One region of the Streptomyces sp. NBC_00271 genome, then DNA from elsewhere that is predicted to be linked to it. Evidence: riboswitches for the same ligand, from Rfam matches in the RefSeq annotation. Region 1 holds a riboswitch; the other holds the start of a gene.
The links. A riboswitch is a leader RNA that binds a small molecule or an ion and turns the genes downstream of it on or off. The one in region 1 is predicted to bind ZMP and ZTP.
Positions count from the first base shown of each region.

Region 2: it holds a riboswitch for ZMP and ZTP, as region 1 does, so the genes downstream of both, OG798_RS46905 (bifunctional 5,10-methylenetetrahydrofolate dehydrogenase/5,10-methenyltetrahydrofolate cyclohydrolase) here and OG798_RS32555 (glycine hydroxymethyltransferase) in region 1, are expected to answer to the same signal.

Region 1 is NZ_CP108070.1:7,128,810-7,144,531, reverse strand. It holds gene OG798_RS32585 (phosphatase PAP2 family protein) at 1-305, opposite strand, end outside; gene OG798_RS32580 (FAD-binding oxidoreductase) at 448-1,839, shown strand; gene OG798_RS32575 (decaprenylphospho-beta-D-erythro-pentofuranosid-2-ulose 2-reductase) at 1,883-2,638, shown strand; gene OG798_RS32570 (2'-5' RNA ligase family protein) at 2,669-3,253, opposite strand; gene trpS (tryptophan--tRNA ligase) at 3,452-4,465, opposite strand; gene OG798_RS32560 (hypothetical protein) at 4,606-5,274, shown strand; gene OG798_RS32555 (glycine hydroxymethyltransferase) at 5,288-6,784, opposite strand; ZMP/ZTP riboswitch at 6,766-6,852, opposite strand; gene rocD (ornithine--oxo-acid transaminase) at 6,977-8,185, shown strand; gene OG798_RS32545 (glutathionylspermidine synthase family protein) at 8,220-9,407, opposite strand; gene OG798_RS32540 (hypothetical protein) at 9,484-9,843, opposite strand; gene OG798_RS32535 (DMT family transporter) at 9,986-10,837, shown strand; gene OG798_RS32530 (hypothetical protein) at 10,834-11,442, shown strand; gene OG798_RS32525 (DUF3050 domain-containing protein) at 11,527-12,306, opposite strand; gene OG798_RS32520 (hypothetical protein) at 12,541-13,128, shown strand; gene pabB (aminodeoxychorismate synthase component I) at 13,159-15,354, shown strand; gene OG798_RS32510 (AMP-binding protein) at 15,357-15,722, shown strand, end outside.
Region 2 is NZ_CP108070.1:10,296,449-10,312,170, forward strand. It holds gene OG798_RS46865 (cellulase family glycosylhydrolase) at 1-1,361, shown strand, start outside; gene OG798_RS46870 (YncE family protein) at 1,354-2,622, opposite strand; gene OG798_RS46875 (TetR/AcrR family transcriptional regulator) at 2,795-3,448, shown strand; gene OG798_RS46880 (HAD family hydrolase) at 3,912-4,592, shown strand; gene OG798_RS46885 (polyprenyl synthetase family protein) at 4,611-5,708, shown strand; gene ctaD (aa3-type cytochrome oxidase subunit I) at 5,741-7,426, opposite strand; gene OG798_RS46895 (RNA polymerase sigma factor) at 7,532-8,095, shown strand; gene OG798_RS46900 (CU044_5270 family protein) at 8,088-9,074, shown strand; gene OG798_RS46905 (bifunctional 5,10-methylenetetrahydrofolate dehydrogenase/5,10-methenyltetrahydrofolate cyclohydrolase) at 9,111-9,962, opposite strand; ZMP/ZTP riboswitch at 9,986-10,072, opposite strand; gene OG798_RS46910 (hypothetical protein) at 10,090-11,043, opposite strand; gene OG798_RS46915 (MarR family winged helix-turn-helix transcriptional regulator) at 11,103-11,717, shown strand; gene OG798_RS46920 (nuclear transport factor 2 family protein) at 11,742-12,107, opposite strand; gene OG798_RS46925 (hypothetical protein) at 12,280-12,570, shown strand; gene OG798_RS46930 (ABC transporter ATP-binding protein) at 12,705-14,459, opposite strand; gene chvE (multiple monosaccharide ABC transporter substrate-binding protein) at 15,268-15,722, shown strand, end outside.

The sequences.
Region 1 (15,722 bases):
GTGCGTACCAGCGGGACGATGTGCGCGGGGCGTGGACGGCGCACGATCTGCTTCACGCCCATGCTGGCGAGGTGCGCGGTGGCGGTGAGCGCCGTGCCGCGCAGCCACGCGCCGCGCCGCCCGCGGTCGACCACCGCGCCCGTGAGCCCGGCCGCGAGCCACAGCACGCCGTGCTCCCCGCTCCAGGACAGGGCGCGCGCGACGGCCGCCACGCGTGGATCCGTGCCGCGCTCGTGGAGGGCCGACAGCAGCCGACGGTCCATGCCGTCCCACCGTCGGCGGTCCATGTCGTCAAGGTCGTCCATGTGATCTCACTCTTCTAGGGAGTGGCCGCAGAATTACGGCAATCTCGTACGACATCCCATTAATCACCCATTTCGGTGAGGAGCCGCGAAGACGGGAGAGGTGAGGGCTTTACGCACCTTTTTCGCCGATACGGTCACGGTCATGCCTGCCCACACCGCCTCCGACCCGGCCGGATCCGCCTCCGACCCGGCCGAACCCGTCTCCGTCACGGGCTGGGGCCGCACCGCGCCGACCACCGCCCGTGTGGTCCGCCCGCGCACCTACGAGGAAGCGGCGGCCGCCGTCCGCGCCTGCGGGGTCCGCGGAGGCATCGCCCGGGGCCTGGGGCGGGCGTACGGGGACGCGGCGCAGAACGCGGGCGGGGCCGTGCTCGACATGACCGGCCTCGACCGCGTCCACGCGATCGACGTCGCCGGCGGGACCGTGCTCTGCGACGCGGGCGTGAGCCTGCACCGGCTGATGGAGGTCCTGCTCCCGCTCGGCTGGTTCGTACCGGTCACCCCCGGGACCCGCCAGGTGACCGTCGGCGGCGCGATCGGCGCGGACATCCACGGCAAGAACCACCACGTGTCCGGCTCGTTCGCCCGCCATGTCCTCTCCTTCGAGCTGCTGACCGCGGACGGCGCGATCCGCACGGTGGGCCGGGGCACCCCCCTCTTCGACGCCACCGCGGGCGGCATGGGCCTGACCGGGGTGATCCTCACGGCGACCGTCCGGCTCCAGCCCGTCGAGACCTCGCTGATGTGCGTCGACACCGAACGCGCGGCGGACCTGGACGACTTGATGGCCCGTCTCACCGCCACGGACCACCGCTACCGGTACTCGGTCGCCTGGATCGACCTGCTCGCGCGCGGCCGCTCGACGGGACGCGCGGTGCTCACCCGCGGGGAACACGCCCCCCTGGACGCGCTCCCCCCACGCGCGCGCCGGCGCCCGCTGGCGTTCCGACCGCCGCGGTTCCCGTCCGCGCCCGCCTTCGTACCGGAGGGACTGCTCGGCCGCGGATCGGTGGGCCTCTTCAATGAGCTCTGGTACCGGAAGGCACCCCGCGCGCGTACAGGTGAGCTACAGCGGATCCCGGCCTTCTTCCACCCGCTCGACGGGGTGCCGCACTGGAACCGGATCTACGGGCGCGGTGGCTTCGTGCAGTACCAGTTCGTCGTCGGACACGGGCGCGAGGAGGCCCTGCGGCGCATCGTGCGGCGCATCGCCGAACGCCGGTGCCCGTCCTTCCTCGCCGTCCTGAAGCGTTTCGGCGAGGGCGATCCGGGCTGGCTCTCCTTCCCGATGCCGGGCTGGACCCTCGCCCTGGACATCCCCGCGAACCTGCCGGGCCTCGGCGCCTTCCTCGACGAGCTGGACGAGGAGGTGGCCGGGGCGGGCGGACGCGTGTACCTGGCGAAGGACGCGCGGCTGCGGCCGGAACTGCTGGCCGACATGTATCCACGGCTGACCGAATTCCGGGAGCTGCGGGCCGAGTTCGACCCGCGCGGGGTGTTCACCTCCGACCTGTCCCGCCGCCTCGACCTCTAGAACCGGTCGACCGTCCCGCCTCCTCACCCCTCAAGGAGTTGTCATGAAGGACGCCTTCGGAGCCCCCCAGTCCCTGCTGATCCTCGGCGGCACGTCCGAGATCGCGCTGGCCACGGCACGCCGTCTGATCGCCCGGCGCACCCGCACGGTGTGGCTCGCCGGACGGCCCTCACCGGCCCTGGAACGGGACGCCGAGCACCTGCGCGGACTCGGCGCGGACGTCCGTACCCTCGCCTTCGACGCGCTCGACCCCGAGTCCCACGAGACGGTCCTCGGCAAGGTCTTCACCGAGGGCGACCTCGACATGGTGCTGCTCGCCTTCGGGGTCCTCGGCGACCAGGCCCGGGACGAGCGGGAGCCGGTGGCCGCCGCCCGGATCGCGCAGACCAACTACACGGGGGCTGTGTCGGCCCTGCTGGTGTGCGCGCGGGCCCTCCAGACGCAGGGGCACGGCTCCCTGGTGGTGCTCTCCTCGGTCGCGGGCGAGCGCGCCCGCCGCTCCAACTTCATCTACGGGTCGAGCAAGGCGGGCCTGGACGCCTTCGCCCAGGGTCTGGGCGACGCGCTGCACGGCACCGGCGTCCACGTGATGGTCGTACGCCCGGGGTTCGTCCGTACGAAGATGACCGCGGGGCGCGCGGAGGGACCCATGGCCACCACACCGGAGGCGGTCGCGACGGCCGTCGAGGTGGGGCTGCGACGGCGCTCGGAGACGGTGTGGGTGCCGGGGGCGCTGCGGCTGGTGATGGCGGCGCTGCGGCACGTACCGCGAGCGGTGTTCCGCCGCCTGCCGATCTAGCTCGACGGCGGCTGCCCGGCTCGACCGCCGCTAGCGGCTGGCGATGGTCCCGCGCTCCACGTCCACGTGGCCCGCCTGCGGTGGCACCACGGATCCGCCGAAGGCGAACTCCCGCAGCTTGCGCCACACACTGTCGGAGCCCTGCTCGTAGAGCGCGAACCCCGTGCAGGGCCACTCGGCGTCGTAGTCGGCGAGTTCATGGAACGCGCGGTCCATCGCCGCGTCGTCGATGCCGTGCGCCACCGTGACGTGCGGGTGGTACGGGAACTGCAGTTCGCGCGCCACGGGACCGGAGGCGTCGCGGACCCGCTGCTGGAGCCAGGTGCAGGCCTCGGCGCCCTGGACGACCTTCACGAACACCACCGGTGACAGGGGCCGGAAGGTGCCGGTGCCCGACAGCCGCATCGGGAAGGGCCGGCCGACCACGGCGACCTCGGTCAGATGCGCCTCGACGGCCGGCAGGTCGGCGGCGTGGACCTCCGTCGGCGGCAGCAGGGTGACGTGCGTGGGGATGCCACAAGCCGCGGGGTCGCCGAAGCCCGCGCGCCGCTCCTGGAGCAGGCTGCCGTAAGGCTCCGGGACCGCGATCGACACGCCGATCGTTACGGTCCCCACGTCGTCTCCTGTCGTCGTGTCCGGTGCGTCGTCGGTCGCGTCACCGGTTGCGTTGTCCTTCGCGTCGCCGGGCGCGTTGTCTGGTTCGTACTCAGCCGTCCGGCTATCGACTGTAAGGCCACGGCTGTGCTGTGGGCAGGCGCAGCCGTAGTGATGTGCAGCGCTCTGCCCAGTGGTACGTGTGTGCGGTCGTACGCCTCAGTGCTTGGCGGGCAGGAAGCCCACCCGGTCGTACGCCTGCGCGAGCGTCTCCGCGGCGACGGCGCGCGCCTTCTCGGCTCCCTTGGCCAGGATCGAGTCGAGCGTCTCCGGGTCGTCCAGGTACTGCTGGGTGCGCTCACGGAACGGGGTCACGAAGTCGACCATGACCTCGGCGAGGTCCGTCTTGAGCGCACCGTAGCCCTTGCCCGTGTACTTCTCCTCCAGTTCCGCGATACCGGTACCGGTGAGGGTCGAGTAGATGGTCAGCAGATTGCTGATACCCGGTTTCTGCTCGCTGTCATACCTGATGACGGTGTCCGTGTCGGTGACCGCGCTCTTGACCTTCTTGGCGGTGGTCTTCGGCTCGTCGAGCAGGTTGATGAGGCCCTTCGGCGTGGACGCCGACTTGCTCATCTTGATCGACGGGTCCTGGAGGTCGTAGATCTTCGCCGTTTCCTTGAGGATGTACGGCTTCGGGATCGTGAAGGTCTCGCCGAAGCGGCCGTTGAAGCGCTCGGCGAGGTCGCGGGTGAGCTCGACGTGCTGGCGCTGGTCCTCGCCGACCGGGACCTCGTTCGCCTGGTACAGCAGGATGTCGGCGACCTGGAGGATCGGGTACGTGAACAGGCCGACGGACGCGCGGTCCGAGCCCTGCTTGGCGGACTTGTCCTTGAACTGGGTCATGCGGGAGGCCTCGCCGAAGCCGGTGAGGCAGTTCATGATCCAGGCGAGCTGGGCGTGCTCGGGGACATGGCTCTGCACGAAGAGCGTGCAGCGGTCCGCGTCGAGACCCGCGGCGAGCAGCTGCGCGGTGGCGAGCCGGGTGTTCGCGCGCAGGTCCGCCGGGTCCTGCGGAACGGTGATCGCGTGCAGGTCGACGACCATGTAGAAGGCGTCGTGGGACTCCTGCAGGGCCACCCACTGGCGGACGGCGCCGAGGTAGTTGCCGAGGTGGAACGAGCCTGCTGTGGGCTGGATTCCGGAGAGCACGCGGGGACGTTCAGAGGCCATGTTCACCATTCTCTCAGGTGCACCCGGGAGCTCGGGAACAGGTGGGAACAGAGCTCTCCCCGGAAGGAGGACCCGGGCGGATACTCGAGGCACGTGCTGGCGGCGGACGGGGGACACGCATGGCGGGCCGAGGCGGACGGGTGAGATCGGGGATCGCGGTGTTCTCGGGTGTGGTGCTCGCCGTGCTGGCGGCGCACCCGGCGGGGGCTTTGGCACCGGCCGCGGGGCACAGAGGGCCGGACATGGCCCTGGTCATCGAGGGCGGCACGGGGCGCACGACCGCACTGCACTCCGGGGAGCGGGACTTCACACGGCTGTGGGACCTGCTGACTCCCACCTACATGGGGACGGTCCGGGTGCCGGACGCGTGGACGGCGGGCGACTTCCCGCGGGTACGGGCCACCGTGATGTGGGGCCTGAGCGGGGTCGGGGGCTGGCCGCAGACCGACAGCGCGCCGGGGGGCGATGTCGCCATGGGGCGCCAGGACCAGCTGTTCCTGGCCGCGGACGGCACGCCCTGGGTGCGCACGGACCCCTCGCCCGACGTCGTGGACGACGACATCCGCTGGCACCGCGCGTCACGCTCGGTGTACGAGCGGGTGGTCGGGCGGGGGCAGCTGCTCGACGCCGCCGCAGGCGCACCGGCCTCGAAGCGGGGTGTCGAGGAGCGTGCGCGGTGGGTGCTGCCCGGCCTTGGCGCGGGTCTGCTCCTCGGGGTCGGCGGCGCCTTCCTGGTACGCCGCGCGGCGGCCCGGCGGGATGGAGCCGGACCGCCGCGGGAACCACGACAGGAGCTGATCGACCTCTGATCCAGCAGGTGGGTCAGCCGAGGTCGATCTCCGGGTAGAGCGGGAACGGGGCCAGCAGGTCGGTGGCGCGGTGGGAGATCTCGTCGGAGATCTTCGCGTCCAGGACGTGCTGGGCCTTGGACGGGGCGCCCTTGGCGGTGGTGCCGGGCTCGGCGGCGGTGAGGACGCGGTCGATGAGACCGGCGATCTCGTCCATCTCGGTGGTGCCCAGACCACGGGTGGTCAGCGCGGGCGTGCCGATGCGGATGCCGGAGGTGTACCAGGCGCCGTTCGGGTCGGCGGGGATGGCGTTGCGGTTGGTGACGATGCCCGAGTCGAGCAGCGCGGACTCGGCCTGGCGGCCGGTGAGGCCGTAGGAGGAGGCGACGTCGATCAGGTTGAGGTGGTTGTCCGTGCCGCCGGTGACCAGGGTGGCGCCGCGCCGCATCAGGCCCTCGGCGAGGGCGCGGGCGTTGTCGACGACGGCCTGGGCGTAGTCGCGGAACTCGGGGCGGCGGGCCTCGGCGAGCGCGACGGCCTTGGCGGCCATGACGTGCGGGAGGGGGCCGCCGAGGACCATCGGGCAGCCGCGGTCGACCTGCTCGGCGAGGCTCTCGTCGCACAGGACCATGCCGCCGCGCGGGCCGCGCAGCGACTTGTGCGTGGTGGTGGTGACGATCTGGGCGTGCGGGACGGGGTCGAAGTCGCCGGTGAGGACCTTGCCCGCGACCAGACCGGCGAAGTGCGCCATGTCGACCATCAGGGTCGCGCCGACCTCGTCGGCGATCTCCCGCATGATCCGGAAGTTCACCAGGCGGGGGTAGGCGGAGTAGCCGGCGACGATGATCAGCGGCTTGAACTCACGGGCCGATGTCCGCAGCGCCTCGTAGTCGATGAGGCCGGTGGCGGGATCGGTGCCGTAGGAACGCTGGTCGAACATCTTTCCTGAGATGTTCGGGCGGAAGCCGTGGGTGAGGTGGCCGCCCGCGTCCAGGGACATGCCGAGCATGCGCTGGTTGCCGAAGGCCTGGCGCAGCTCCGCCCAGTCGGCCTCGCTGAGGTCGTTGACGTTGCGGACGCCCGCCTTGGCGAGGGCCGGGGCCTCGACGCGGGCGGCGAGGACGGCCCAGAAGGCGACCAGGTTGGCGTCGATGCCGGAGTGCGGCTGGGCGTAGGCGTGCTCGGCGCCGAAGAGCTCGCGGGCGTGCTCGGCGGCGAGGGCCTCGACGGTGTCGACGTTGCGGCAGCCGGCGTAGAAGCGGCGGCCGACGGTGCCCTCGGCGTACTTGTCGCTGAACCAGTTGCCCATGGCCAGCAGGGTGGCCGGGGAGGCGTAGTTCTCCGACGCGATCAGCTTGAGCATCTCGCGCTGGTCGGCGATTTCCTGACCGATGGCGTCGGCGACGCGGGGCTCCACGGCCCGGATCACGTCGAGGGCGCTGCGGAAGGCGGTGGACTCGGTGGAGAGGGGCTCGGGCATGGACGGCCTCCGGACGTGGCGTTCAGCGTTCACGGGTCGGCCCAGGCGCACGGCACACAGTTCACGGGCCGCTCCCCGATGGTCGATCCCATCCCAGCGCGCCAGTCACGGCCCGTCGCCAGCCTACCGGGCGCGCCGGATCGCCGGGTTCCCTCGTCCACCATGCGAGCGACGATATGAAGGGAGCCACGAGCCAGACCCCCGTGCGGCAGCGATCCCTGGGCTGCAGGAAACGGAGATTCCGTGACCACCACCGAACGACTCATCGCCTCGGCCGACGCGCACGGCGCGCACAACTACCACCCGCTGCCGGTCGTCGTGGCGACGGCGGACGGGGCCTGGATGACGGACGTCGAGGGCCGCCGCTTCCTCGACCTGCTGGCCGGCTACTCGGCGCTGAACTTCGGCCACGGCAACCGAAGGCTGCTCGACGCGGCGAAGGCGCAGCTGGAGCGGGTGACGCTGACCTCGCGGGCCTTCCACCACGACCGGTTCGCCGACTTCTGCGCGCAGCTCGCGCAGCTGTGCGGCATGGAGATGGTGCTGCCGATGAACACGGGTGCGGAGGCGGTGGAGACCGCCGTGAAGACGGCCAGGAAGTGGGGGTACCGCGTCAAGGGCGTCCCCGACGGCCGCGCGAGGATCGTCGTGGCGAGCGACAACTTCCACGGCCGTACGACGACACTCATCAGCTTCTCCACGGACGCGGAGGCGCGGACGGACTTCGGGCCGTTCACGCCGGGCTTCGACATCGTGCCGTACGGGGACCTGGCCGCGCTGCGGGCGGCGGTCACCGAGGAGACGGTCGCGGTGCTGCTGGAGCCGATCCAAGGCGAGGCGGGCGTGCTGGTGCCGCCGCCCGGCTACCTCGCCGGGGTGCGGGACGTGACGCGCGAGCGGAACGTCCTCTTCGTCGCGGACGAGATCCAGTCCGGGCTGGGCCGCACGGGCCGCACCTTCGCGTGCGAGCACGAGGGCGTGGTGCCGGACGTGTACGTACTGGGCAAGGCGCTCGGGGGCGGGGTCGTACCGGTGTCGGCGGTGGTGGCGAGCAGGGAGGTGCTCGGGGTGTTCCGGCCCGGTGAGCACGGGTCGACGTTCGGCGGGAACCCGCTGGCCTGCGCGGTGGCGCTCGAGGTGATCGCGATGCTGCGGTCGGGCGAGTACCAGCGGCGCGCCGCGGAACTGGGTGACCACCTACACCGGGAGCTGGGGCTGCTGACGGGCTCGGGGCATGTCACGGCGGTGCGCGGGCGGGGGCTGTGGGCGGGCGTCGACATCGCCCCCGAGTACGGCACGGGACGCGAGATCTCCGAGCGGCTGATGGACCGGGGTGTCCTGGTCAAGGACACCCACGGGGTCACGGTCCGGATCGCCCCGCCGCTGGTCATCAGCAAGGAGGACCTGGACTGGGGGCTGGCTCAGCTGCGTGCGGTGCTCGGCGCCGACTGAGCGCCCAGGGGCTGTCCGGCCGGACAGGCCCTGGCTAGAGGATCACGTGGGGCAAAAAGCGGGCGTACTCGTCCGTGATCAGCCCGGACGACTCGCGGATGCCGAGCCCCGCCGACTCGCCGTCCACGACCCAGGCGCCGAGGACGACATGGTTGCCGTCGAAGGAGGGAAGGGGGGCCAGTTCCTGGTAGCAGCAGGGCTCGTCCTCGCGTACGACGGGGGCGGCGCCGGGCGCGTGCACCGTCACCCCGGCGCCCTCGCGGCCGAGGAGCGGCTTGGCGACGTACCCCTGGGTGGTGGCCAGCTCCCGGGGTCCGTCGAGGTGGGCGGGGAGGAGGTTGGGGTGGCCCGGGTACAGCTCCCAGAGCACGGCGAGGAGGGCCTTGTTGCTGAGGAGCATCTTCCAGGCGGGCTCGATCCACAGGGTCGTGCCCGTACCGCCGCCGTTGTCGAGGGTGTCCAGGACGTGGTCGGCGAAGCGGTCGGTGGTGAGCCACTCCCAGGGGTAGAGCTTGAAGCAGCTGCGGATGAAACGGAGCTGGTTGTCGACGAAGCGGTCGGAGAGGGGGTCCCAGCCGATCTCCTCCACCGAGATCCAGTCGGTGTCGAGCCCTGCCTGTTCCGCCGTCTCTTTCAGGTACGCGACGGTCATCAGGTCCTCGCCGAGTTCGTCGTCGGCGGAGTGCGCGAAGTAGAGGGGGCTGCCCGGCGGGAGGAGGGCGGCCTGCTTCTTCCAGGCGGCGACGAGGCGTTCGTGCAGGGAGTTCCACTGGTCGGCGCCGGGGAAACGGTCCTCCATCCAGAACCACTGGGGGCTCGCCGCCTCGACGAGGGACGTCGGGGTGTCGGCGTTGTACTCCAGCATCTTGGCGGGGCCCGTGCCGTCGTAGCGCAGGTCGAAACGGCCGTAGACGGACGGGAGTTCGGCGCGGCGCCGCCAGGCCTCGGCGACCGCCCGCACGACGCGCGGGTCGGTGATGCCGAGGTCGGCGAAACGGTTCTCCGTGACGATGTACTCGGCCGCCGCCAGGCACATGCGGTGCAGTTCCTCGACGACCTCCTCCAGCGCCTCCACCTCCGGGAGCGAGAAGGCGTAGTACGCGCTCTCGTCCCAGTAGGGGCGCAGGGAGTCGTCCGGGTAGCGGGTCAGGGGGTAGATGAGGCCCTGTTGCTCGACGATCTGCTGCCAGCCGACGCGGGGCTCGATGGTGCGGCGTTCCATGGCGTACGGGTCCGATCGGTGCTGGGCGCGCGGCCTACGGCTACGGGTGAGGTGAGGTGACGTGGTGTCGCGTCGCTCAGCCGCCGGAGCTGCCCTTGCCGCTGCCGAAGCCGCCGCGGTCGACGGAGTGGTGGCTGCCGCCGCTGGTGCTGCTGCCGGATCCCTTGCTCGCCTTGGTGAAGGAGCCGCCGTCGATCCAGCTGCCCTTCTTCTTGCCGCCGTAGTACCAGCCGCTGCTGACCGAGGTCTTGGTGGTTTTGGTGGTCTTGCAGTTCTTGTCGGCGACGACCTTGTAGCCCTTGAGCGAGGTGTAGCTGTCGCGGTCGACACAGCGCTTGTCCGGATCCGAGGAGCAGGCGGTGAGGGCCGCCGCGAGGAGTCCCATGCCGCCGAGTACGACCGTGCCCGAGCGCAGTTGCCGTCGTGTGTCCGCCATTTTCGATCCCCCGTTGTTGTCACAGTGCGTCCTGCTGAGCACCCTGCTGGGCGCAAGCGATCAGATTAGAGAACGGCTGAGACAGGTGGGCGGCAACCCCCTCCTTTTCGGCGTCCCCTACAGTCACTTCGTGCTCTTTGGAATGGTGTGCGCACTTGGTGCGGCGGTCTGCTTCGGTACGGCGACGGTGTTGCAGGCGATCGCCGCGCGGGCGGCGGCCGACAGTGGCGGCTCGGGCGGGGACGCGGCGCTGCTGCTGCGCGCGCTGCGGCAGTGGAGGTATCTCGCGGGCCTCGCGCTGGACGGGCTGGGCTTCCTGTTGCAGATCGCGGCACTTCGCTCCATCCCCATCTACGCGGTCGGGGCGGCGCTGGCGGCGAGCCTCGCGGTGACGGCGGTGGTCGCCGCGCGGCTGCTGCAGGTGCGGTTGAGCGGGGTGGAGTGGGCCGCGGTGGGGGTGGTGTGCGCGGGGCTGGCGATGCTCGGGCTGGCGTCCGGGACGGAGGGCGGCGAGGCCGGGTCCATGACGCTGAAGTACTGGATGCTGGGGACCGCGGTGGTGGTGCTGCTGCTCGGTCTGGTGGGCGGGCGGATGTCCGGGCGGGGCCGGGCGTTGGTCCTCGGGCTCGGGGCCGGGTTCGGTTTCGGGGTCGTAGAGGTCTCGGTACGACTGATCGACGACCTCGCGCCCGCCACGCTGCTGACCAACCCGGCGACGTACGCGCTGCTCATCGGCGGAGGCGCCGCGTTCATCCTGCTGACCTCGGCGCTGCAGCGCGGCTCGGTGACGACGGCCACGGCCGGTCTGATCATCGGCGAGACCGTCGGACCGGCCCTGGTGGGGGTGATCTGGCTGGGCGACCGCACCCGCGAGGGCCTGGCCTGGCTGGCGGTACTGGGGTTCGCGGTGGCGGTGGCGGGCGCGTTGGCACTGGCACGGTTCGGGGAGGCGCCGGTGGAAGAACCGGCGAAGGAGCCGGTGGAGGAGGGGTGACGGGGCGGGCCGGGAAGTTCGTCGCCCTGACGTGGGACGACGCGGGCCTGTCCGATCTACATGCGCAGCCGGCACATGAAATGCCGGGCCGCGTCACGGCGTTCGCGATCGAGCAGGAAGTTCGGCTCGTACGGGGTGTCGTGAATGCCCCGGATCGACGCGGCGTCGGCCGGGTCGTTCTGTGGGACGGGCAGCAACTGGACTCGTCCGTCGCCTTCGACCTGCCACTCACGGACGCATACGGCGCGAACATCCCGCCAGGAGACCTCGCGGCCGCCCTGCGCGACGTACTGGCCGACTGCCCCGAACGCGAGGTCGGGGAGGAGTCGCGCGACGCCTTCGGAATCCCCGTGATCGACGCCTCCGCCGCTGTCCACGACTTCGTCGGCCGGCCGCGGTTCCACCTCTCGGACGCACTGCAGGCCGCAGCGGCGGCCTTCGCCCGCCGAGACGATGAAGGCTCTGTTGTCGTTGGCGTCACAGGAACGCACGCCGTACTTCCGATCCTCCTGGAAACGGGGGAGTTGGAGCGCATGCGGAAGAACGCCGACGATCCCTACTGTCGTGCGGTCTACGACTTGGCGGACTGGCTTACGGGGCGCTGACTGAGCGCTTCACCGAGTTGGAGTCCCGTCGCCACCACCTGTGCCCCCGCCCCCCGGTCGGGGGCACAACCGTTGTCCGGGGCCTCAGGCCATCGCCTCCACGATCCCGTCCCACAACCGGACCCTCGCCTCGAGGGCCAGCGTCGCCGTTTCGACCGCCTCCTGCCAGCGCGTGTCGTCCGTGCCGCAGAGGTCGGCCACCATTTGCATGGCCATGGGGGTGTGTTCCTCGCCGTCGACCTCGATATGTCGGGCCAGGTAGTCGCAGAAGAGCGGGAAGCGGTCGGTGCCCTCCTTCTTGATGACCTGGTCGAACATGTCGGGGATGAGGTCCTCCCGGGAGAGGGCGAACGCGGCCGCCCGGCAGTGCAGCGGCCGGTCCGAGATGATCTCGAAGGTGGTGCGGACGAACTCGGCGGCCGGCGCGGGGACTTGGGAGACGCGGAGTGCCGAGGGCACGTCGTGGCCCTCGGTGACCAGGGCGAGGAAGGTGTCGATCCTGGTCGCGTCGGCGTCCGCCTCGGTCATGCCCGCGCGGTACAGCTCGAAATGGCTGGTGAAGCCGCCGTTCAGTTCGTCGCTCTCCTCGACCAGGACGATGTCGTTGATCAGGCGCCGGCTCACCTCCGTGCCGCGCGGCACCCAGGGGACGTCGACGCAGGTCAGTTCCCGTTGGAGGGACTTCAGGAGCGACATGAAGTCCCATACCGCGAACACATGGTGCGCCATGAACGTCGCCATGTCCTCCCGGCTGTTTATCCGCTGGTAAATCGGGTGGGTGGTGACCTCCTTCCGTGCGGGTTCGATCACGGAACGCGCCCGCTCGATTCCCTCGTGGTTCATATTCCAGTCGTACCTGGACATGGGATCTCCTTCTTGGTGGCAGATGGGGGCCACAACGCGCGGCGGATGGCGATCGTGCAGCTTTATCGAAGGGTCTCGCAAGCACTTTCTGAAATTACGGGAGAGTTACCAGGAGTATCGATCGACAGAATGTGTCAAGATAACCAAAAGATAAACAAACGGTCACGATCCGGACACTCAAGAAACTTCGTTGAAGATTTGAACGCGCTGTATGCGCTTTCCGTACTCGGTGGCGTGACCAGGAATCCCGTAACCGTCACCGTGGCGTATCACGTGATCCCGGGCCGCGAGACCGACTTCCACTCCTGGGGGTGGGCCGTGCTGCGGGCGAGCTCGCGCGAACCGGGCTTCCTGGGGGGTGGTGTACTTGCCGACGGAGAGGCGGAGTGGCATGTGGTCTACCGCTTCGACAGCGAAGGGTCAGCCCTGGCCTGGGAAGACTCGATCATCCGGGCGCAGTGGGCCACCCGGGCGGACCCGTTCGCCCGGGAGACGGGCCGGCGGAGCGTGCGAGGTTCCAAGAGCTGGTTCGACGCCCAGACCGGCGCGCCGAAACCGCCGCCGGCACCGATCCCGCCCGCGAAATGGAAGCTGTGGTTCATTAATATGAGCGCGGTTTTCCCACCGGTGCTCTTATTCAATCTGCTCGTGATTCCGTATCTCGGCGGTCTCAATCCGCTCATCCGAACGCTGCTGCTGTGTCTGTGTGTGACGGCCCTCGTCACCTGGATTCTCATGCCGCGCCTTCAGCGATTCTTCAAGAAATGGCTGTACCCACCGCTCCAGGCGCTCCGCGGACGCCACAAAAGACGGACCGCGTAGGCCCGAGAACGATCAAAGGGAGGTGGGCGGGTGAAGACCCTGCTCATCGACAATTACGACTCGTACACGTACAACCTGTTCCAACTGATCGCCGAGGTCAACGGCGAGGAGCCGGTGGTGATCCTCAACGACGCCGCCCCCGACGGAACAGGCGGAAGAATTCCGGATCTCTCGGAATTCGACAATGTGGTGGTGTCGCCGGGCCCGGGGCACCCGGCCGAATCCCGTGACTTCGGGATCAGCGCCAGAGTGCTCGCGGAGTCCACGATCCCGGTGCTCGGTGTCTGCCTGGGCCACCAGGGCATCGCACTCGGGGAGCGGGGCCGGGTGCTGCCCGCCCCGGAGCCCCGGCACGGGCATCTGTCGAGAATCCGGCACGACGAGCGGGACCTGTTCCAGGGGCTGCCGCAGCACTTCACCGCGGTCCGCTACCACTCACTGTCCGTGCGCGAGCCGCTGCCCGGGACGCTGGAAGCCACGGCCTGGTCCGAGGACGGCGTCCTGATGGGACTGCGGCACCGCACCCGGCCGCTGTGGGGGGTGCAGTTCCACCCGGAGTCCGTCCTGACCGAGTACGGCCACCGGATGCTCGTGAACTTCCGCAACCTCACGGCGCAACGCGCCCGCAAGACCCGTACGAAGAACACCGCGGTCACCCCGTCCGCGGCGGCCATCCCCGCCCCCGCCGCGCCCTCCCGCACCGCGCGGACCGTCCGCCCCGCCCACCGGCTGCACACCCGCCGCATCGCCACCGCCGTCGACGCGGAGGCCGCCTTCACCCGCATGTACGCCGCCTCCCCGCGGGCGTTCTGGCTGGACAGCGCGCGCGTCGAGGAGGGGCGGTCACGGTTCTCGTTCTTCGGTGACGGCTCCGGGCCGCTGTCGGAGTTCGTCCGGTACGACGTCACGAGCGGCCGTTGCGAGATCGAGCGGGCGGGCCGGCCGCCGCGCAAGGTCCGGGCGAGCGTCTTCGACTACCTCAAGCGGCAGTTGGCGAACCGCCGCGTGGACGCCACCGGGCTGCCCTTCGACTTCACCGGCGGATACGTCGGCTACTTCGGGTACGAGACCAAGGCCGACTGCGGCTCCCCCAACCGCCACCGGGCCGAAACCCCCGACGCCTGCTGGCTGTTCGCCGACCGGCTGATCGCGGTGGACCACCAGGAGGGCTTCACCTACGCCGTCTGTGTGGCCGAGGACACCCCCCAGGCCACCCGGGAGGCCACCGACTGGCTCGACGGCGCACTCGCCCAGCTCACCTTCGTCGGCCCCGACCCGCAGCCGTTACCGCCCGCTCCCGTGTCGGCCGAGCCGGACCTCGCCGCCGAACCATGGCTCGTCCGCGACCGGGCCACCTACCTCGCGGACATCGAGGCCTGCGCGCGCGAACTCCGTGCGGGCACCAGCTACGAGATCTGTCTGACCAACGCGGCCCGGCTGCCCGCGCCGCCCGACGCGTACGACTTCTACCGGGTGCTGCGCCGCGTCAACCCGGCGCCGTACGCGGCCTTCCTGCGGTTCGGCGACCTCGACGTGGCGGGCGCCTCCCCCGAGCGCTTCCTGCGGATCACCCGCGGCGGCGTCGCCGAGGCCCGGCCCATCAAGGGCACCGCGCCCCGGGGCGACACCCCGGAGGAGGACACGCGCCTGCGGGACGCGCTCGCCGCCGACGCCAAGACCCGCGCCGAGAACCTGATGATCGTCGACCTGCTCCGCAACGACCTGGGCCGGGTCTGCCGGACCGGGACGGTACGCGTCTCCCGGCTCATGGCCACCGAGACCTACGCCACCGTGCACCAGCTCGTCTCCACCGTCGGGGGCCGGCTGCGCCCGGACACGGACGCGGTGGACTGCGTCCGCGCCTGCTTCCCCGGCGGCTCGATGACCGGCGCGCCGAAGCTGCGCACCATGGAGATCATCGACACGCTGGAGACCGAGGCGCGCGGGGTGTACTCCGGGGCCCTCGGCTACCTGGGGTGCAGTGGCGGCGCCGACCTCAGCATCGTCATCCGTACCGCCGTACTCGCGGACGGGCTGACGCACCTGGGCGCGGGCGGCGCGATCGTCCTCGACTCCGATCCGGCCGCGGAGTACGACGAGATGCTGCTGAAGACGGCGGCGCAGATGCGGGCCCTGCGGGAGCACCAGGAAGCCACCCCGGCAGGAGTGAGCGCCCGTCGGGCGGACACCCCCCGCCGAGCCGCCGTAGAGGAGCCCGCCCGGTGACGATCCCCACCTCCACGCCGACTCCGCGGTCGCCGACCGGCACCCACGCCGACGCCGACGCCCCCGGCAACCTCGCCACCCATCTCGCCGCGCTCGCCGAGCGGCGCGGCTGGGGCGACCGGATCGCCTTCCACCAGGGTCACCGGGCCTGGACGCACCGCGAGGTGCACGAGCTCACGGGCCGCGCGGCCGGTGTGCTCGCCGCGCACGGCGTGGGCGCGGGCGACCGGGTGCTGCTCGCGCTGCCCGATGGGATCACCTGGGTGGCGGCCTTCCTCGCCGCCGCCCGGCTGGGCGCCGTCGCGGTCCTGGTCAACCCCGAACTGCCCCCGGCCGAGCACGCGTTCATGGCCGAGGACGCCAAGGCC
Region 2 (15,722 bases), 3.2 Mb from region 1:
GGGCCGTGGACGCCGGGAACTACCCGAGCGAGTCCTGCGGGATCTGCATCTTCTGGGGTCAGAACATCACCCAGAACGGGGCCGTGAAGCAGGCACAGTACGACTTCTGGCACAACGCGTACGGCGTTCAGGACGCCTTCCTCGCCACGGCCCAGGCCACCATGGCCTACGTCAGACAGCACCTCACCACGGCCCAGTTCGCGGGCCTCGTCGGCTTCGACCCCTTCAACGAGCCGTACGCGGGTACCTACGACTCCGGGCAGACCAGCCGCACCTGGGAACGGGACCTGCTCTGGCCGTTCTATGTGAAGTTCCGGGCCCGGATGGACGCGGCCGGCTGGCAGGACAAGCCCGCCTTCGTCGAAGCCAACCTCTTCTGGAACTCCAACATCGACTCCCAGAAGCAGGAGGGCGGCCTACTCGACGCGGGCACCCTCGGCCCGCGCTATGTCTTCAACACCCACTTCTACGACCAGAAGGCCATCTCGGGCATCCTCATGTGGGGCAATGCCGCGGACGGCCAGTACGCCACCGACTTCGGGACGGTCCGCGACCGCGCATCGAGCGCGGGGACGACGGCGATCGTCAGCGAGTTCGGCCATCCGCTGTCGGGAACGGTCTCCGGCAAGGCCCCCACGGTCGACAAGGCGATGTACCAGGCCCTCGACTCCCGTCTGCCGGGCGCCACTTGGTGGACCAAACCGGCGTCCTCCGGCCCGGTCCTGTCCGGCAACCAGTGGCAGTGGGACATCTACAACGGCCGCCATCACGAGCTGATGAACGGCAACGCGAGCAAGGTCCTCACCTCCGGCGACGCCTGGAACGACGAGGACCTCTCGGCCGTACGCCTCGACGACTCCGGTACGGCCGTCCTGCGTCAGGACGCCCGCCTGCTCGACCGGCTCTATCCGAGCGCCACCTCGGGCAGCACGGTCGCCTTCACCTACGAGGACCGCTCCCGGGACGGCTCCACCACCCTGACCTGGAACCCGGTTCCGTCGTCCCTCCCGCACGTCTCCCAACTGGTGGGATCGGGTCAGTACGGGCTGCTCCTGTGGCGCTCGGGCGGCGGCAGCGCTCCCACCGAACTCCATCTCCCGGCGTCCTTCCCGACCGCGTCCACGACGGTGGTCTCCGACCTCGGGGCGACGATCTCCCCGCCCGCCTACACCACGACCACCCCGATCGCCGTGGCCCCCGAACCGGGCGGCACCGGCAGTCGCCGACTGCTGCTCACCGCACCGGACTCGGGGACCCTGCACTACGCGCTGGTCACGAACGGGGCGAGCGCCCCGTCCGCCGATCTGCTGAGCGCGGCCCGTTCCGAACTGAGCTCATGGGCCGCGTCGACGGTCAACTAGTCGAAGGGCCGGTCCAGTTCGCCTCCACATGGCCGAGGCGAACACGCTGGGGGTGGTCGCCGACCGGCACCGACACCGTCTTCTGCCCTGTGGCGAAGTCGATGGCGGTGACCTGGTCGGCGCCGCTCTCGGAGACGATGCAGTCCTTGCCGTCACCGCTGACGGTCGCCCAGTACGGCTTCGAAGCGGTGACGAGCGGGCCCTCCTGGAGGGTGGCCCGGTCGACGACGGTCGCATAGTCGTCCATCGTTCCGGCGACGCAGAGTTTCGTGCCGGACGGGTTCATCGAAATACCGTGGTGGCGCGAGTCGTTGACCCAGGTGGTGCGGTCGGTGCTGGTCGCGGGGTTCATCGGCAGGGTCTTCACCCGGGTGATCCGGTCGGAGGCCACGTCGTACTCCAGGAAGCCGTTGAAGAACGACACCTGGAAGTACAGCTTGGACTCGTCGGGGCTGAACACGGCGGGCCGGACCGCGTCGGAGTAGTTCGTGAGACCGATCGCGTCCAGGCGCTGCCGCATGTCGATCACCTTGACCTGCTTGTAGGTGGTCGCGTCGACGACGGTGATGTGCCGGTCGCCCTTCGTCCAGTCCAGCCAAGGGTCGTCGAGTGTGGTGTTCACATCGCCGATGGCCATGTTCCAGATGTACTTGCCGTCCCGCGTGAAGATGTTCTCGTGCGGCTTGTCGCCGGTGGCGAAGGAGCCCAGCTGCTTGCCCGTGTCGATGTCCAGCACGTGCACGGTGTTCGCGGTCGACGCGGAGACCGCGACGCGGGTGCCGTCGGGGGAGACGGCCATGTGGTCGGACCGGTAACCGGCCACGGGGAAACGCCAGTTGATGTTCCCGGTCGCCAGGTCGATCGAGACGACATCGGCGAAGCTCGGACGGGAGACGACCACCGACCTGCCGTCGGGCGTGGAGTACATGTCGTCGACGAACTGGTCGTGGCCCTCGCCGACACCGTTGCGGATGGCCTGGAAGTAGATCCACTTGATCGGATCGGCGTTGATCTCCGCCATCCGCGCGTCCTTGTCCGGGACGACGTTGATCCGGCCGACCTTCGCGAAGTCACCGGTGGACTTGATGACGTTCGCGGTGCCGTCCCAGTTGTTGCCCACGAACATCACTTCGCGCAGGTCGGCCGCGGCGGTCTGCGCGGCGGTCCTGTCGGAGGCCGCGGTCGCCGTACCGCCGAGGGTGAAGGTGAGGGCGACGGCGGCGGCGAGCGTACAGAGGTGTCTGGGTCTGAGGGCAGACATGGTGGGTCCCTTGTCTAGGCGGGGGGTGCGGGTACCGAGAAGTCTGAACACGACTGAGTTCAGAGTGGACTTACTGGAAAGTAAGGAAGGGGCGGCGCTCTCCACAAGGGTTCGTGCACGACAAAATCATCGGAGGGACGAACGGTTCGTCCCTGCGGCGAGGGGGGAACGCGTGGCGGGCAGGATCAAACAGCCGACCGGCCGTTACGGAGGCAGGACCGCCGCGGAACGGCAGGCCGAGCGACGCTCGCGCTTTCTGGCCGCCGCGCTCCAACTCTTCGGTGACAGCCCGGGGTTCAGATCCACGACCATCGCGGCGCTGAGCGAGGCGGCGGGACTGTCGACGCGTCAGTTCTACGAGGAGTTCCGCACCCTCGAGGACGTGCTGGCCGCCCTCCACCTCCAGGTCAACGACTGGGCCGAGCAGGCTGCTCTGGCCGCCCTCGCCGACGCCCAGGACCTGCCGCTCGTCGAGCGCGCCACCGCGATCTTCCGCGCCTACGCCGCGAACGTGACGGCGGACCCGCGCCGCACCCGCATCACCTTCGTCGAGATCATCGGCGTCAGTCCGCGCCTGGAGGAGCAGCGGCTCGCCCGCCGGGCACGCTGGGTCGACTTCATCTGCGCCGAGGCGACCGCGGCCGCCGACCGCGGCGAGGCGGTGCCCCGCGACTACCGGATCGCCGCCACCGCCTTCATCGGCAGCGTCAACGGCCTCCTGCACGACTGGCGCGCAGGATGGGTGGCGGCCACGCTCGACGAGGTGGTCGAGGAACTGGTCCGTCAGCTGCTGGGGATCCTGCGACCGGTGGGGTGGAACCCGTAGGGGAAGTCGATGCCGCGACCTCACCGTGAGTGCCGTGTCGTGTCTTGTCGTGCCCGGCCGCCGGTCGAGGTGTCCTCGAACCCGGTGGTGGATCCCTGGGGATCCGCCACCGGGTTCGGGACCCGCGCGCCGCTCCCCGTCCCCACGGGTTCGGCGCAGTGGGGCCGCCTCCGCGCGAGGAGGCCCCTGCCGGCAGCCCACGACCGGGGGAAGCCGTGGGCTGGCGCGGCCCGAGGGCCCAGAGGCGGAGAGGTGAACACGGTCGCTCCCTGGGCACCGCCCATCCTGTCCGACCGGGACCCGCCGCGTCGTCGTGCGCGCGCCGAACATCGCGCTACTCGGAATGCAGGAGATGAGCTCAGCCATGTCCTCCGGAGGTAGGACGGACTGCGGGGGCGGGACCCCCGCACGGTCGTCGGCCCGGGGCGGGGCCTGCTCGGGGGTCCGATGGCATGATGAGGGCGTGATCGGTGAACCTGCTCGGCCCGGAGCCAAGAAGTATGTCCTGTTCGACGTCGATGGCACGTTGATCGATGCGGTGGACAACCAGCGCCGGGTTTGGGGGGTGTGGGCGGAGCGATACGGACTCGACCCCGATGAGGTCCACCAAGTGGCCTTGCGGACAAGGCCGATGGAGACCTTCGCGCAGGTCCTTCCGGACCGTGACCCGCAGGAGTGCCTGGCCGCACTGCATGAACTCGAGGACGAGGACGTCCGGTCCGGCGTGTACGCGGCCTTCGACGGTGCGTCCGAGCTGCTGGACGCTCTGTCGCCGGAGGCCTGGGCGCTGGTGACGTCGAACTATGAGCACCGGGTGCGCGGCCGCTTCGCCCGCACCGGCCTGCCGGTCCCGAGGATCATCGTGGACGCCGCCTCCGTCGAGGAAGGCAAGCCCTCGCCCGCCCCTTATCTCCTGGCCGCCGAGCGGCTCGGTGCCCAGCCGCAGGACTGTCTGGTCATCGAGGACGCACCCTCCGGCGTGCAGTCCGGACTGCGTGCCGGGATGACGGTGTGGGGGGTCAACGCACCCGCCGCGGTGGACGGGGTGCACCGTCACTTCGGGAGCCTGCGCGCAGCGGTCCGCGACATCCTCGCCGTCACATCCCGGTCCCCGGCCGCGACCACACCATCGCCGAATCGATGAAGGACCAGCGCAAACACCGTGGCTGAAAGCCGCTCTGGTTGCCCTTCAGCCGGAGTGATCGAATCGGTACTCGATTCAATTTCGGTGGTGAGGGGTCTCCTCGTGCGTTCCATGTCCTACTTGGATCTTCATCGTCGGTTTTCGGTGGAGATCGACGCGGAGATGGAGGCCACGCTGGAAAGACTCTCCCCTCAGGCCGGCGCGGTACGGGCCGCGGTCGCGGAACTCGTGCGGAACCGCGAGTTCACCTACCCGCTCTCGGTGCTGCCGCTGATCGTGCATGCCGTGGAGACGGGCGCGCCCGAACCGGCCGTGCCGCTGGCCGTCGTGCATGAGCTGTGGTGGATCTCGGCGTGCCATCTCGACGACCTGGCCGACGGGCAGAGCGCCCAACTCGCCGGAGACCTCGGCGCAGCCGAGGCGCTGCTCGCCGCGCTCGTCAGCGGGACGCCACTCCCTCTGCTCGTCGTCCAGTCGCAGGCCGTCCCGGAATCGGTGCGCGGCGCTCTGTCGGCCGAGATCGTGAAGTGCTGGATCGTCGCGGCCGAAGGCCAGTTGAGTGACCTGCGTGGAGGCGCGGCGACGGCCACGCGTGACTCGGTGGTCACGGCCTACCGAGGGAAGTCGGGCGCCCCCTTCAGCATGGTCACCGCAATGGCCGCCGAATTGGCGGGTGTCGAGAAGGAGAGAGTGGAGCTCTGGCGCGATTTCGGCGATGTGTTCGGCATCCTGTGGCAGATGTTCAACGACCAGGAAGACGTCCTGTCCGGCCGCAACGAGGACCTTCTGAACGGCACGGTGACGTATCTCCTGGCATGTGCGCTCGATACGTCCGCGTCCCGCTCCACCGAGCGCATCCTGAGGCTGCACGCCGACGCGAGGAATTCCCGTGACGCCCGAGCGGAACTCATCGACACCCTTCTGGCGCCGGCCGTTCTTGGCCGCTACGAGGACGACATCGACGAGTTCCGCGGCGAAGCGCACCGCATTCTGGACGAACTGGGCGGCGACGAGTCTTACTTGTCGGTGATGCGGAATCTGGTGGACGAATCGTCCAGGATGCTTCTGCGTGCCGACCTAGATGAGCAGATGGCCCTCCAGTTCGTCGATGAGTGAGCGCGGGGCCGGCGGTCGATCGTCCATGGTCGTCATTGCAGTTCCTTCCGGGGCGTCTCCGGACGTGTGGCCGCGGCCGTGATCTCCGGGTGGTGGAGGTCGAAGGCGGGGGACTCGCTGCGGATGCGCGGCAGGGTGAGGAAGTTGTGGCGCGGCGGGGGACAGGAGGTCGCCCACTCCAGTGAGCGGCCGTAGCCCCATGGGTCGTCGACCTCGACCTTCTCGCCGTACTTGGCGGTCTTCCAGATGTTGTAGAAGAACGGCAGGAGGGAACTGCCGAGCAGGAAGGAGAAGATCGTCGAGATGGTGTTGAGAGTGGTCAGGCCCTCCACCGCCAGATAGTCGGGGATACGGCGCTGCATTCCGTTCGCACCCAGCCAGTGCTGCACCAGGAACGTGCCGTGGAAGCCCACGAACAGCGTCCAGAAGGTGATCTTTCCGAGGCGCTCGTCGAGCATCTTGCCGGTGAACTTCGGCCACCAGAAGTGGAATCCGGAGAACATCGCGAACACGACCGTACCGAAGATCACGTAGTGGAAGTGCGCCACCACGAAGTACGAGTCCGAGACCGGAAAGTCCATCGGCGGCGAGGCGAGCATCACACCGGTCAGACCGCCGAAGACGAAGGTGATCAGAAAGCCGGTCGCCCACAGCATCGGGGTCTCGAAACTCAGCGACCCCTTCCACATCGTTCCGATCCAGTTGAAGAACTTCACGCCTGTCGGGACGGCGATGAGGAACGTCATGAAGGAGAAGAACGGGAGCAGTACGCCACCGGTGACGTACATGTGGTGCGCCCACACGGTCACGGACAGACCGGCGATGGAGATCGTCGCGGCGATCAGGCCCATGTAGCCGAACATCGGCTTGCGGGAGAACACCGGGATGACTTCGGAGATGATGCCGAAGAACGGCAGGGCGATGATGTACACCTCTGGATGGCCGAAGAACCAGAAGAGGTGCTGCCAGAGGAGGGCACCGCCGTTCGCCGCGTCGAAGACGTGGGCACCGAACTTGCGGTCCGCCTCCAGCGCGAACAGGGCGGCGGCCAGTACGGGGAAGGCCAGCAGCACCAGAACACCCGTGAGCAGCACGTTCCACACGAAGATCGGCATGCGGAACATCGTCATGCCGGGAGCGCGCATGCAGATGATGGTCGTGATGAAGTTGACCGAGCCGAGGATCGTGCCGAAGCCGGAGAGCGCCAGACCCATGATCCACATGTCGGCGCCGACACCGGGTGAGCGGACCGCGTCCGACAGCGGCGCGTAGGCGAACCAGCCGAAGTCGGCCGCTCCTTGAGGGGTCAGGAACCCGCCCACGGCGATCAGCGAGCCGAGGAGATAGAACCAGTACGCCAGCATGTTCAGCCGCGGGAACGCCACGTCGGGCGCGCCGATCTGCAGCGGCATGATCCAGTTCGCGAAACCGGCGAACAACGGCGTCGCGAACATCAGCAGCATGATCGTGCCGTGCATCGTGAACGCCTGGTTGAACTGCTCGTTCGACATGATCTGAAGCCCCGGCCGGGCGAGTTCGGCGCGCATCAGCAGCGCCATCACCCCGCCGACGCAGAGGAAGCCGAACGCCGTGACCAGATACAGCGTGCCGATCGTCTTGTGATCCGTGGTGGTCAGCCACTTCACCGCGGCGAGTCCAGGACGCCGCGCACGCGCGGGAAGGGCTGCGGGCGGCGTCGTCACTGTGGTGCTTTCCATGCCCCGCCTGTGTCCGCCGCCGTCCCCACCGTCACACTTGAACGAAGCGACGAGCGTCACACCCGCACCTGTGACGATCGCGCACCTGCCGGACACCTACGGATCATGAGCAACGACGAGACCTTCGCCGCTGCCTATCGCGAGCACTACTGGGCGGTCAGCCGCTATGTGGCGAGGCGACTGGACGGCCGGAGCAGTGATGTCGAGGAGGTGGTGGCGGAGGTCTTCACCGTCGCCTGGCGGCGCCGGTCCGACCTCCCGCCGTCCCCGCTTCCCTGGCTGTACGGGGTGGCACGCCACTGCCTGGCCAACGCCGTACGCGGCTACGGGCGCCGGCGCAGGCTCCTCGACCGGATCGGCAACGACGAGAGCGCGCACGGCAGACAGGTCGTCGACAGCCCCGACTCCGCGTCGCCGGGCGACTGGGTGCACGAGGCGCTGGCCCGGCTCTCCCCGGCCGACCAGGAGGTACTGCGCCTCACCGCCTGGGAGGAACTCGGCGTCGACGAGGTCGCCGTCGCCCTCGGCTGTGGCACCCGCGCCGCGGCCATGCGCCTGCACCGCGCCCGCCGCCGGCTCAGAGCCGAGATCGACCGTATGGACATCACCGTGGCCGGCGGCACTGCGTCGCCCCGCCGCGACACCCCGAAGGAGCACGGCCATGGCTGACGAACTCGACATCCTGCGCCGCGCCAACCCGGTGCCGTCCACCGACCCCCGCTTCCACGACCGCCCCCTCGACCCGCACGCGCAGCGCCGCCTCAACCAACTGCTGCACGGCGAACGGCACCGCCCGAGATCCCGTCCGCTGCGCCGCTGGATCTGGAGCGTCGGCACCGCGGCCGCCGTCGGTGTCGTCGTCCTGACGCTCACGCTGTCGGGATCGACCACCACCCCGGCCGTGGCCGCACCCCGCCCGCTGATCGTCGAGGCGGGCTCCACCCCCGTACCCCTGGACCGGCTCGCCGACCGAGCGGCCGCGTCCGCGGGCTCGCAGCGGCTCGTCCAGGGCACCCACGTACAGACCTGGAGCATGGGCCTGACCTCCGGGCCGGGGGCCCGGCCGCCGATCACCCTTCCCGCGGAACGCGTGGTCCGCTGGAAGGCCGACGGCAGTCACACGGAACTCGTCGTGGCGACCGACCCCCGCCACCCGGGCAGGCCGGTCCTCACCGACGCCGACCCCGTCCCCCGCACGGTCGAGGACGGGCACGTCCTCAGCCGGCAGACCTACCCGCCGAGCTGGAGCGACGCCCCGCCGGTGGCCCGGCCGCCGCACGACGCCGAGCGGCTGCGCGCCTACCTCGAGGAGATTGACCGCACCGAGACCATGGACACACCCCAACTTCTTGACGCGGTCGGAGAGTTGCTGAACAACTGGACGCTGGGCGCCCGGGAGGACGCCGCGCTCGTCCGCGTCCTCGCCGACGCGAAGGGCCTGCGCCCGGCCGGAGCGGTCACCGACCGGCTGGGCAGGCAGGGACAGGCGTACGTGTACGAGGACACCGCGCACTCCGCGCGCCGGATGCTGGTCCTCGACCCGAGGAGCGGCGCCGTGCTCGGGATCGAGGACACCGTCACCAAGGACGATCCCGAGTACGGCGTCGAGGCCGGGGACGTGATGTCGTACAGCGCGTGGATGCGTTGAGCGGACCCCGAGCCCTGTGAGCGAACCCGCAACGCTTTACCGGAGGGCGAGTTGGCGCTCGGCCCCGGTCACGGTCTGCTCCAGCAGGACCGCTATCGTCATCGGGCCGACACCGCCCGGCACCGGCGTGATCAGCCGGGCCCGCTCGCGGGCGGTGTCGAAGTCGACGTCGCCGACGTTCCCGGGGTTGTAGCCCGCGTCGATCACGACGGCTCCCGGCTTGATGTCCTCACCGCGGATCAGCCGGGGCCGGCCCACGGCGGCCACCACGATGTCCGCCTCGCGGACGAGCGAGGAGAGACCGGTCGTCCGCGAGTGGCAGTACGTCACCGTCGCGTCGCGGCCGAGCAGCAGCATCCCGACCGGCTTGCCGAGGATCGCGCTGCGCCCCACCACGACGGCGCGACGGCCCGCCGGGTCGACGTCGTACGCGTCGAGGAGCCGCATGATGCCGCCGGGGGTGCAGGACACGAAGCCCGGCAGCCCGAAGCTCATCGCCGAGTACGAGCTGAGCGTCACCCCGTCGACGTCCTTCTCCGGCGCGATGGCCTCGAACGCCGCCCGCTCGTCGATGTGCGGTCCGACGGGGTGCTGGAGCAGGATGCCGTGCACGGTCGGGTCGTCCGACAGCGCCTTCAGCGTGTCGACCAGCTCGGCCGTGGTGGTGTCGGCGGGTAGGGCGACATGCCGGGACTCGATGCCGGCCTTGCGGCTGCGGTTCTGCTTCATCCGGACGTAGGTGACCGAGGCGGGATCCTCGCCGACCAGCACCGTCGCGAGACACGGCGCCATCCCCGTGCGCCCGGTGAGTGCGGCCGCGCGCTTCGCGGTCTCCTCGACGATGCGGCGCGCGAGACCCGCGCCGTCCATGAGCTGGGCCTGGGACATGAGCTACTCCTGAGCGTCGCTGACACAATCGCCCAGGCGCGCGGCAAAGACCCGTTCGTCAGGCCGCTCCCCGGTGGTACTCCACCTCAGCGCCAGTCACGGCCCGCGACCAGGGTAGCTCGTACGATCAGCTGCCCGACTCGGCGGCAGCGGGCGCCGCCGTCGGGTCGACCCCGGCCAGGAACCCCCTGGCCTGTGTCTCGATGGTCACGGCGCCGATGGCCCCGGCCCAGCGGGCGATCTCGCCGACCAGCGCGACGGCCCCGGCCTCGTCGCCCGCGTCGCGTGCCAGCACCGCCAGGAGCAGTTGCTGCGAGAGGGTGCCGGGGACGGTCCCGGCCCGGGCGCCGAGCTCGGTCGCCCTGCTCCAGCGCTTCCGTGCCCGTGCGTGGTCACCGTGATCGTGGTGGTGATCGCCGAGGTGCCGCAGCGCTTCACGGACGAGCAGATCGTCACCGGAGTCGTGTGAGCCGCCTGCTCCACCTGCTTCACCCATTGCACCTGCCTCCCCCGCTTCACCGGCGCGCAACGCGGCTTCGTAGTGGCCGGGCGCGAGGTCCCGCTCGGCGAAGAGATTGTCGGCGACGAGGCCCAGGTACATCTCGGCCCAGCCTCGGCGCACATCGTCCGGGGCCCCACCGCGCAGCCGCTCGGCGTGCGTGCGGAGGGCGTCGAGCGCGTCCGGGTCCTTGCCGTCGGGCCCGGTACGGAAGGCACCGTCGACGCGCACCTGCCCGAGGTATCCGTGGCGCAGCCGGAGGAAGTCCAGATCCCAGCCGACGTCGGAGTGCGCCTCATCGGCGAGTTTCCCGTCGAGGCTCTCGACGAGGACCTCGACGAATTCCTCGGCGGCGGCGAGCCGTGGCCCGGCCAGGGAGGTCCCGCCGAACCAGTCGCTCTCCAGGGCGACTTCGGCGGCGGACAGTGCGAGACGGGCACGGGACCGCGGATCGGTGGCCTCGGCCGAGTCGAGCAGGCGCGTAGCGCGTTCCCAGCGACCGCCGATCCTCAACTCCCTTGCAGCAGCGATGAGTTCGTCGAGCGGTACGGCCGTACGAAGGGTACTTGCGGTGTTCGTCATGGCAGGAAAAGTAGTAATCAGAAAAACTATCCACAAGAAAACTATCTACGGAGTGGCGCATGGAAGATGTGAAGGCAGGAGATGTGAAGGCGGAAAAGGCGGAGGCCGCGCGGGGGCAGGTGTCTGCGGCGGACTCGGTCGACCGGCACGTCGCGGTCTGGGCGAAGGAACTCGACTGGATGGACCCGGTCAAGGAGGAGATCTTCGTCCGGCTCGCGATCCTGGCCCGGCACGCGGCCCAGGCCCGCCGGGACGTGCTCGACTCGGACGGGCTGCAGCACTGGCAGTTCAAGGTGCTGCTGATGCTGCGCAGACTTGGCCCGCCCTACGCGGCGAGCCCCTCGCAGCTCGCCGACATGCTCGGGCTGACCCGCGGCGCACTGTCGGCGCGACTGGGTCCGCTGGAAGAGGACGGGCTGATCGCCCGTAGCCACCACACGGCCGACCGGCGTCGCGTGGAGGTGCGGATCACCGACGCCGGATACGCCGCCTTCGAACAGCACGCGGTGTCGGAGGACCGGGGTGAGAACGCGCTGCTCGCAGTACTGACCCCAGCAGAGAAGCGGACGCTCGCAGACCTGCTGCGGAAACTGGTCGTGGCAGCCGAGGCCGCTGCGAGCGCGAGCGACCCATCTCGGCCTTCGCCGAGAAGGTCCAGGTCAGGCGAGAGTTGATCTGGACCTTCGGCCAGTTCCTTCCTACTCGTCCCATGCCTGGAGCAGTGTGTGTTCGACGATCTTGCCGTCCCGCAGCGAGATCATCGAGCTGGCGAGTACCCGCACGCCGTCCGGGTACTGGCAGGACTCGGTGAACGCGACGTGGTCGCCCTGGACGACACACTCTTCCAACTTGTGGGTCATGTCGCGGCTGTAGACGTCGTTGAGCATCTCGGCGATCTCGCCGCGACCGTGTTTGATCATCGGGTGACTTGGCTGGGTGTTGCGGTCGACGATGGTCATTTCCGCGTCGTCCGCGTAGAGCGACAGGAGATCCGCCGCACTGTGTCCTTCTATGCCCCGGCGTAGCGCTTCGGTGTCGAAGGCGGGGCCTGCCATGGTGCCCATGTCGACCTCCTTGGAAGGCCGCGGTCCGCCACGGAAGGGACCGCGAAGGGCCTCTCTACCGAGCGTCCTCCGCCCCATGGCACACGGCAAGCCCAGCCGGTGCGATGCGCCTCTCGGGTGAGGAGCGGGGGAGGGCCGTGACCGGGCGCCGTCCGGGACCGTTGCTGCAAGCATGATCTCAACACGACGTATGGTCGCCGCCGTTGGTCTCGCCGTCGGTGTCACGGGGCTTGCCGCGCCGATGGCGTCTGCGGCCGAGGCCTCGGACGCGGGGAAGCTGAACCCGATCACCCAGCTCGACGCGCTCGCCGTCAGCGACATCCCCGCGGAGCACCAGGCCGACTTCCCGCGCATTTCCGAGCAGCTGGGCGGACTCAACCGCCTGAACGACCTCAACCAGTTGCACCAGGTCACCGACCTGGTCGCACCCGTCACCGGACTCCTCCCGGGCCTCCAGGCCTAGGGCCTGTCCTTTGGGTCGGGTCTGGGCCTGTCCGCCCGCGTCTGCCCCCGGCACCCCGTGCCGGGGGCAGACGCCGGTGTCGTGGGCAGAGTGAAGGAAACTTCGTACCGAGAACGCGCGGCGATCGGCTCTCCTCAGCCCGCCGTCGCGAGGAACTGGGTCGCGGCCAGCTCCGCGTAGAGCGGGTCCCCGGCCACCAGTTCCCGGTGGGTGCCCACGGCACGTACGCGGCCCGCGTCCATGACGACGATACGGTCGGCCATCGTCACGGTGGACAGCCGGTGCGCGACCACCAGGACCGTGGTCGTACGGGCCACATCGGCGACCGTGTCGCGCAGCGCGGCCTCGTTCACCGCGTCGAGCTGCGAGGTCGCCTCGTCCAGGAGCAGCAGGCGGGGGTGGCGCAGCAGCGCGCGGGCGATGGCGACCCGCTGGCGTTCGCCGCCGGACAACTTGGTGCCGCGGTGCCCGACGAGCGTGTCCAGGCCGCGCGGCAGCCGGGCGACCAGCCCGTCGAGCCGGGTCGTCTTCAGTACCCGCGTGACATCGGCGTCGTCGGCCTCCGGGTTGCCCAGCAGCAGGTTGTCGCGCAGGGAGCCGGACAGGACCGGGGCGTCCTGCTCCACGTATCCGATGGCCGACCGGAGCTGGGGCAGGTCCCACTGCTCCAGGGGACGGCCGTCGACCGTGATGACGCCCGCCTCGGGGTCGTAGAACCGCTCGATCAGTGAGAACACGGTGGTCTTGCCGGCGCCGGAGGGGCCGACGAAGGCGGTCATGCCGCGGGCCGGGACGGAGAAGGTCACGCCGTGGTGGACGTACGGCAGGTCGTCGTCGTACCGGAAGCGGACGTCGTCGAAGGCGAGCGCGGCCGGCGCGGCGCCGGGGGTCGGCAGTGGAGCGGGCAGCGCGTCCGGTTCGGCGGGCAGCCGCAGCGCCTCCTGGATGCGGGCGAGCGCGGCGGCGCCGGTCTGGTACTGGGTGATCGCGCCCACGACCTGCTGGATCGGCGACATCAGATAGAAGACGTAGAGGAGGAAGGCGACCAGTGTGCCGACTTCGATCGCGCCGGTCGCGACCCGTGCGCCGCCCACCGCGAGGACCGTGATGAAGGCGATCTGCATCGCGAGACCGGCCGTGTTGCCCGCGGCCGCCGACCACTTGGCGGCCCGTACGCTCTGCCGCCAGGACTCCTCGGCCGCCGCGTGGATGGTCTGCTCCTCCCGGTGCTCGGCACCCGACGCCTTGACCGTGCGCAGCGCACCCAGGATCCGCTCCAGCGAGGCGCCCATCACGCCCACGGCGTCCTGCGCCTGCTTGCTGGCCCGGTTGATGCGGGGCACGATCACGCCGAGCACCGTGCCCGCGCACAGGATCACCCCCAGGGTGACGCCGAGCAGGACCACGTCGACCAGGCCCATCATCACCACCGTCGCCACCAGGGTGAGACCGCCGGTGCCGATGCCCACCAGCGAATCGGTGGTGACCTCGCGCAGCAGCGTGGTGTCGGAGGTGATGCGGGCCATCAGGTCGCCCGGTTCGCTGCGGTCCACGGCCGGTATCCGCAGCCGCAGCAGATACGAGGACAGGGCGCGCCGCGCGCCGAGCACCACCGACTCGGCGGTGCGCCGCAGTACGTACGAACCCAGCGCCCCCACCGCGGCGTTGGTGACCACCAGCGCCGCCATACCGATGAGCGCCCGCCCGATGGGCCGGTCGTGCGACAGGTCGTCGATGAGCCCCCGCGCCACCAGCGGCAGCACCAGACCGGTGGCGCCGGTCGTCAGCGCCAGCAACGCGCCCGCCAGCAGCGCCCATCGATGCGGTCGTACGTACCCGAGGAGCAGCCGCCAGGCGGGCGGTCCGGCGTGCGGCTCTGCGATGCTCACGGTGCTCCTAGCGGGAGTTCGGTGCGGAGCATTCAGGCTACGTCGGCGCGGCCCCCGGAGGGGAACGGGCCACCCGGTGGCAGGGGCGGCCTCGCCCGCCTCACCAGGGGCGCAGCCCTGTGCGGTAGGCCAGGTCCGAGCGTTCAGGGAGCGAATCTCCCACACCTTTCCGGAATCCTCACCGGTTCTCCCCCGTTGACACCCCGCGCCCGCCCTCCTAGGGTCACGCCTACGTTCCGAACGTGTGACGACATTTCGAACGGTTGAAAGGCAACTGGCCCGTGCATCACCGGAGTTGGAACACGTGTGGACGTAACCCCGCGGCGCAGCCCGATATGCGTTCAGGTGCACACCGGCAGAGGGGTCACCCCCGTCAGCAAGACCCGGATGCCTGGGCGACGACGCGTCGATCGGCGATCCGCGAGGCGCCGAGGCTCCTGAATCCCCACTCCACAATGTTGCGGAGAACCTGACCGTCGGTCACCTCGTCAGGGAATACTGGTGGCTCACTCCCATGGAGATGCGCACCAAAGACCCCCGACGACCTCGGCGGTCGCGTGCGCATCTGCAAGGTCGCCGAGCCGATCCGCCGCGGCGCACCGCTTCACCTCACGTTCGGGCTGTTCAGGGCGCCCGGGATCCACCCGTACGGCACCCATACGCGGGGACCTCACTCTGGGCGCGGCACGGCACCGACTCGCGCTCGACCGGCTCGTCGGCCGCTCGGCTCGCTCAACCGCCTCCTCCTCACCGATATCTGATACGCCGTCATCTTTCTCAACGACGAGAAGAACAAGGAACGATCACCATGCGCAATCGCAGAGCCGCCCTCGCCGCCATCGCCGGAACTGCCTCCGTCGCCCTCACCATGTCCGCCTGCGGCGGCGAGAACAGCACGGGCAGCTCCAAGGGCGGCACGATCGGCATCGCCATGCCGACCCAGGCTTCCGAGCGCTGGATCACCGACGGCAAGAGCGTCGTCAAGGACCTGCAGGCCAATGGGTACAAGACCAAGCTGGTCTACGGCGAGAACGAACCGGCGACCCAGGTCTCGCAGATCCAGAACCTGATCACGCAGGGCGTCAGCGCGCTGATCATCGCGGCCATCGACAACAAGTCGCTGAACAAGGTGCTCCAGCAGGCCGCCGACGCGAACATCCCGGTGATCTCCTACGACCGGCTCATCCTCGGCACCAAGAACGTCACCTACTACGCCTCCTTCGACAACGAGCAGGTCGGTCGGCTCCAGGCCCGCTTCATCAT